One region of the Marinobacter salarius genome, then DNA from elsewhere that is predicted to be linked to it. Evidence: predicted binding sites of a transcription regulator. Region 1 holds the regulator's gene; the other holds the start of a gene.
The links. Region 1 encodes LexA, which represses DNA repair genes until DNA is damaged. Its sites were predicted from a motif close to CTGTNTNNNNANACAG; they were not measured.

Region 1 (3,374 bases):
GACGTCGACCTTTGACCCCGGGCGAATAAAATGGGTACGCGCGCCATGGAGGCGCAGTGCAAAGGTGATCAGCCGGTGGGCGAGACTGCGACGTGCCGGGCCGCTGATACCAATCGTAAGGCCCGGATGTTCAGGCTTATCTACCGGGCTTTCAGACATAGTTTCCGGACCGAAGCCACTGGTCGGACGTGTCTATCCAGCTGTGGGTCAGGTTGTGGAGGCTCAGTTTGCGACTGTTGCGAAACTCCGTAACCAGTTTTGATAAGTCATCAGCGTTGGCCACCAGTTGTTCCAACACAACCCAGTCATTCCAAACCGTGGAAAAATGCCAGTCAGGGTTATCAATGTCGCAGTCGGGTAGCCGGTAATGCAGTGTTGGCCGGCTTTTGATGCGTTCATCCTCAACGTATTCTGCCAGTAAACCGCTGTTCAGGTGTGCGAACAGCGGGAGAAGGTCCAGAGCCTTGTTCCGGGTAGGGTTGTAATGCAGGTAGTCCCGCATCAATTTCTCCATGTCTGGCGCATAATCCTCGGAAATCAGAAGGTCAATGTAGGTGCTGCTCCATGGCTCAATGTAGCTGGTCAGCTTACGGCTGAAATCAATCTGGTGGCGTGCCTTCAGCCATTCATAGAGAGCAGCGAAGGCCTGTAGGTAGCGAACCAGCGTTGTGGCACTGAGGTCTGGTAGCTCCGGATTCAATTGCAAACCGAAGGCGTAATAGAGCGCCTCCCGGCTGCCCAGTGCGCCGGCTCTGCGAAGCTCATCGCAAAGTGTCTCTATACGTTCCAGCTTACTGAAAGCCAGCGGAGGACTGACGATTTCCAGAGGCACGATTTTCTCGGCGGCTGCGTCGATCACGCTCATGGCTTGACCGCCAAGTTCCCTGACGGACTCGGGAAGACGCTCGTCTGCCAGATCAAGGTCCTTGATCGGGTCTGAATCCAGTTCGATGGTAAAGTCACCGAGTTCCGTTTCAACCTCGGACACATAGCGCGCAACAGATCTTCCAGTGCCTCCCAGCAGTTTTGCGGACAGCGAGACAAGATCTTCGTAACCGAGGCCGGACAACTCAATTTCAACGCCAACTCTGCGTTCCTTGCCGTCATCCGTCTTGAGGATGTCCGGTAACCTACATCTGTTGCTCATTCAAGCGACTCCCTAATTTGGTTGTGATCACCTTAACACAGTCATGCGCCAAGGCGCGGTGGACCGCCATTCAGTCCGGCTTAAGGAAAAATTGCGTTTACAGGGTTTACACTGGATAAAACACTGTATATAGTCAAACCACTGTATATAAAAACAGGGCTAACCGGGGCAACCTAAATGAAGCTGACAGCTAGGCAGACACAGGTACTGGATATTATTCGTCGCTACCTTGACGAGACCGGGTATCCGCCGACCCGTGCAGAAATTGCCGCAGAACTTGGATTTCGTTCTGCCAATGCCGCAGAAGAACATCTGCGGGCGCTGGCCCGAAAGGGAGCGATCGAGATGGTGCCGGGAGCCAGCCGGGGAATACGTCTTCCCGATGTAGAGGCTGACCTTGGTTTGCCGGTGATCGGTCAGGTAGCGGCCGGCAGTCCGATACTGGCACAGGAACATATCGAAGATCATTGCACCCTGCAGCCTGAATTTTTTTCGCCCTCGGCGGATTATTTGCTCAGGGTACGCGGCATGAGTATGAAGGACATTGGCATCCTTGACGGCGACCTGCTGGCGGTGCACCGAACCCACGATGTGCACAACGGCCAGGTGGTTGTGGCGAGGGTGGGTGAGGAAGTCACGGTCAAGCGATTCCGTAAGGAAGGCTCGAAAGTGTATTTGATCGCCGAGAATGAGGAATTTGAACCCATAGAAGTGGATCTGACAGAACAGGAACTCTTCATTGAGGGGCTCGGCGTCGGGGTTATACGGCGCTCGGACCTTCACTGACACCCCCAGGGTGTCCGGACATATCCGGCTGTGTTTCGTTGAGTGTTGAACACCGCGGACGCGGCTTAACGGCAGGTGAGGCTTATCATGGAACAACTCAGCTTTAATCAGAATCTGGCCTATGCTCACGGAGGCGGCAGGTTTGTCGCTTCAGAGGTTGCCGGTATAAGCGGCCGTGATACTGCCAGGGCGCCTACTGCCAGGAGTCGCCCAGCCAAACCGGCAGGCAATGTCACAGAGATCATTCTGCCGGAAGGGCAGGTTGAAAACTTCCAGCTATTGCTGCCTATGCTCACGCAGTTGAATCAGGAAAAGCGTTGGTTAGCCTGGATTGATCCGCCCCAAAGCCTCGTCAGTAAGTGGCAGACCATGCGTGGCATCGTTGCGGGCGAGTTGTTGGTGTTGAGGTCCACTCCAGATTATCCGGCCGGGGAGCTTGCCGAGCGGGCGCTGAGCGCTGGCACCTGTCACGCAGTAGTCATGTGGACGCACAAACTCGGACGTGAAGCGCTCGCATCATTGGAACAGGCTTCGGCCCGGGGTAACAGCCATGGTGTGGTGCTGCGCCAGCGCTGATCGTCAGTGAAGTGTATAGGAGGGCCGGATGTCTTGGGCGTCCGGCTCTTCGTCTTCCCAGTCAATATCATGGGCAACGTTACCGACCGCTTCAATGCCGGCCGCAATCATAGCTTTGGCAACGTTCATGTCCCGGTCTTCCATCATCTCCCTGGCTTCCGTCGAAAATGATATCTGCACCAGCGGTGCACTGTCGTCGTCGATACGGCGAAGCGCATAGTCTCCGTTGCTCAGTTGTACGATTTCGAAAAACGATGGTGACATTAAGCTAGCCTTTCAGTTCATTCCCGTTGGCTTCGGCAACGGCGAGGTTCTTTACCACTCGCTGTGCCGGTCCTCGAGGATATCGATAAAGTGTTTCATCGCGCCCAGAGTGGTTGCCAGGGCCTGTTTTGAGCGATCCGGGCCGGTGTCAGCTGCAACGGCAATCACGTTTTCACTGCTGACCGTTTTTCGCGCCATCGGTGGATTGCCCTGATACCGCTCAAGTTGTTCGAGGTGATTCCACCAACTTCGCCCGTCATTGGCCAACTGATTCAGTTCGGCTATTTCCGGGCTGTGGGTTCCGATCAGCTCACCCAGTGCCTCAAGGTCATCAGGCTGGCTATGTTGGTGCTGATACATTCTGGCGATCATCACCAGCACCAGTTTTCGAGCCCTGAGTGCCAGCTCGATGGTCCCTTGCAATAGCGCTTCTTTCGCTGGAACGCTGTCGCTGTTTTCCAGTTGCCCCAACAGGTTGCGAGCCAGGAATATTTTCTGGGAAACCAATGAGTGCCACTGTGACGCCATGGTAGTACCTGAGGGTGGTTCCACTGCTGTGCGATGAATTAATCGCCTACTATAACATTTTCCTTTGTGAATT
Region 2 (3,374 bases), 1.6 Mb from region 1:
GAGGCGACCTCAGCAACTTTAGCCTGGCGTTCTTCGCGGGTGCCATCGGTTGCCATGGTGGCGGATGTGCCGATACAGATCAGGTTCAGGTTCATCCGTTCGCGCACGCGACGTACAAGCATGGCCACATCGGCGCCCTGTCGGCCGCGGTAGGTGTGTAGTTCGTCCAATACAAGGAATTGCAGGCCTTTAGAGTGCCGGATAACTGCCTTGTCCCGTTCGTTCTGCCGCGTCATCAGCAGTTCCAGCATCATGTAGTTGGTCAAGATAATGTCTGGCGGGTTCTGCATGATCCTTTCCCGCTCCTCTTGGTCCTCCTGACCGGTGTAGCGGGCGTAGGTGATAGGGCGCATATCATCGGAGTAATCAGACAGGAATTTTTCCAGCTCTTCTCTCTGGCTATTGGCCAGGGCATTCATTGGATAGATGACGATGGCTCGGATTCGTGCTGTTGGGTTTTCTTTTTTCTCCCGAATGATTGCATCAACCATGGGAATGAAATAAGACAGCGATTTGCCGGAGCCAGTACCGGTAGTCAGCACATAGGGTTCATTCCGCTGGCCACAATCAATAGCCTCTCGCTGATGTTTGTAGAGCGTCGCGGGTACACCGCTGGACGAAGGACTTTTACCGAACCGGAAAACGTTGGCGGTAGTTGGTGTCAGAATGCCTTCGGATGCGAGGGAGTCGACGGTGCCTGTTGTGACGTAAGACGGGTTTATTTGAATTAGCGGTGAGGGCCAGTAGCGGCCACTATTATACTCATCGTCTAAGAAACCGCAGATATCTTCAGCTTTCGGCTGAATGAAGGAGCGAGTGAAATCACGGTAGTCACCGATCAGCTTGTCCCTGAATTCAAAAACATCCATCAGGCTTGGCGCCCCCTTTTCGTTGAGGTTATTCCTTAATAGTCAGAATATCCTTGGCATACAGCTACATAATTATTTCAGGGAGTCTAGCAAAGTTTCATACATACGCGGGGATAAGTAGACTGCTGAGAGTGGGATTAAATTTTGAGCATCTAACGAGTCAGAGATTCAGATTCAGGCCAAGTCGAGCAGCATTTCTGCAAGGGCAGACCGAATATTAGTGTAGGTTAAAGTGTAGGTTTTAGGGGTGATCCAGCAATTTTTACTTTAAAAACAGCATTAAAACGCCAACTCATCATCGGGGTGTGGTGGGACAGATCGGTCTGGGCTGCTGACATGAACGGTTCCGGATCCATTGGCTTTATGTGAAGGCAGGGATTGTAAGAAAATAACCGCCATGATGAAACGAAGGAGATCATTATGCCACTGACTGACGAGGCATTGGCGGAAGCCGGCACGCAATTGGCTGACGTATTAATGCAACGCGAGCTTACGATAGCCACTGCCGAAAGTTGCACTGGCGGCTGGGTTGCCAAGGTGCTGACCGACCGCGCGGGCTCTTCTTCCTACGTTCTGGCGGGACTGGTGACCTACAGCAACGATGCAAAAAGGGGCTTGCTGGGTGTGACTGAACCGTCGCTGGGGGAGCACGGAGCAGTTAGCGAACCGGTGGTACGGGAAATGGTTGCTGGTGCCCTGGCGGCCACGGGTGCGGATGTGGCTGTTGCGATCAGTGGCGTGGCGGGCCCTGGTGGCGGCAGTGACGACAAGCCGGTAGGCACGGTGTGGTTTGCCTGGGGGCGCTCTCCGGCTGACACCGAAGCGGTGGTTGAGCAGTTCCAGGGTGACCGTGATCAGGTTCGGCGCCAGGCGGTTCTTTATGTGTTACAGGGAGTTAGGGGCTTTCTGGAAAAGCCCTGAAACGGAGGGGTTGGTCTTGCCTTCGTGTTGTGTTTTAATACTGTTCAAATATACAGGAGTCCGGTTTTTCCGGGTTCCGCAGTCCATGATTTTGGCCGCCGGGCTCCCGTCCCGATAACGGCATTGGCGACAGAGGGTTTGCAACGATGGAAGACAACCGCAAGAAAGCACTGGGTGCAGCACTGAGCCAGATCGAACGCCAGTTCGGCAAGGGCGCCGTCATGAAGATGGGCGACCAGCCCAGGGAAGCGATCCCTGCGGTATCCACCGGTTCCCTGGGCCTGGATGTGGCGCTGGGAATAGGCGGTCTGCCTTATGGTCGTATCTGTGAGATCTACGGCCCGGAAAGCTCTGGTAAAACCACGCTGACCCTGCAGGTGATTGCCGAGGCCCAGAAGGCTGGAAAAACCTGTGCGTTTGTGGATGCGGAGCATGCCCTGGACCCGGTCTATGCCGAAAAACTGGGCGTGAACGTGGATGAACTCCTGGTATCCCAGCCGGACACCGGTGAGCAGGCGCTGGAAATCTCTGACATGCTGGTGCGCTCCAACGCTGTTGACGTCATCATCGTGGACTCCGTGGCAGCGCTGACGCCCAAGGCCGAGATTGAAGGTGAGATGGGGGACAGCCATGTTGGTCTCCAGGCCCGCCTGATGTCCCAGGCGCTGCGTAAGCTGACGGGTAACGTCAAGCATGCCAACTGCCTGCTGATCTTTATCAACCAGATCCGCATGAAAATTGGTGTGATGTTCGGCAGCCCCGAAACCACCACCGGCGGCAACGCCCTGAAATTCTACTCATCCGTTCGCCTGGACATTCGCCGCATCGGTGCTGTTAAAGACGGCGATGAAGTGGTGGGCAACGAAACCCGAGTGAAAGTGGTCAAGAACAAGGTATCTCCGCCGTTCAAGCAGGCCGAGTTCCAGATCATGTACGGCAAGGGCATCTACCACATGGCCGAAGTGCTCGATATGGGTGTGAAGGAAGGCTTCGTGGACAAGTCCGGCGCCTGGTACGCCTACAAGGGCGACAAGATCGGCCAGGGCAAGGCCAATGCCTGCAAGTTTTTGGAAGAGAACCTTGAGATCGCCAATGAGATCGAAGCTGCGGTGCGTGACAAGCTGATGCCCAAGCCGGCCAAGAAAGAAGAAGCGGCAAAGGAAGAGGCAACAGCAGACGCGAACGGTGAGCTTCTTTAAGCTCTGTGGTTAGTTCCCGCACTATCGGGGAGGTGGTATGGATGCGAAGAAGAAATTGCTGGTTGTCGCCCATGCTCCCTCCCGGAATACCCTCAAGCTCCGGGAAGCGGTAGAACAGGGCGCACAACACGAAGACATAGAAAACGTGGAAGTGACCGTGCTCCCTCCGCTGGAAGCAGGCCCGGAAGATGTTCTGGCCTGCGATGCCATTATCCTCGGCACCACTGAAAACCTCGGTTACATGAGTGGTGCGTTAAAGGATTTTTTTGACCGCAGTTACTACCCCTGCCTTGAGAAAACCCAGGGTTTGCCCTTCACCTTCTACATCCGCGCCGGTCTCGACGGTACCGGCACCCATCGCGCTATCGATTCCATCACCACGGGC

Region 2: recA (recombinase RecA) is a predicted target of LexA. The motif match lies at 1,831-1,846, and genes of this name have one in related genera.

What each region holds. Positions count from the first base shown of each region.
Region 1 covers NZ_CP136693.1:2,364,570-2,367,943, forward strand. Annotated here, with positions in the region: gene R1T46_RS10920 (type 1 glutamine amidotransferase) at 1-159, opposite strand, end outside; gene R1T46_RS10925 (amidoligase family protein) at 152-1,147, opposite strand; gene lexA (transcriptional repressor LexA) at 1,325-1,933, shown strand; gene R1T46_RS10935 (cell division inhibitor SulA) at 2,021-2,509, shown strand; gene R1T46_RS10940 (hypothetical protein) at 2,513-2,773, opposite strand; gene R1T46_RS10945 (DUF6586 family protein) at 2,825-3,301, opposite strand.
Region 2 covers NZ_CP136693.1:3,951,874-3,955,247, reverse strand. Annotated here, with positions in the region: gene R1T46_RS18405 (DEAD/DEAH box helicase) at 1-869, opposite strand, end outside; gene R1T46_RS18400 (CinA family protein) at 1,290-1,790, shown strand; gene recA (recombinase RecA) at 1,937-2,989, shown strand; gene R1T46_RS18390 (flavodoxin family protein) at 3,027-3,374, shown strand, end outside.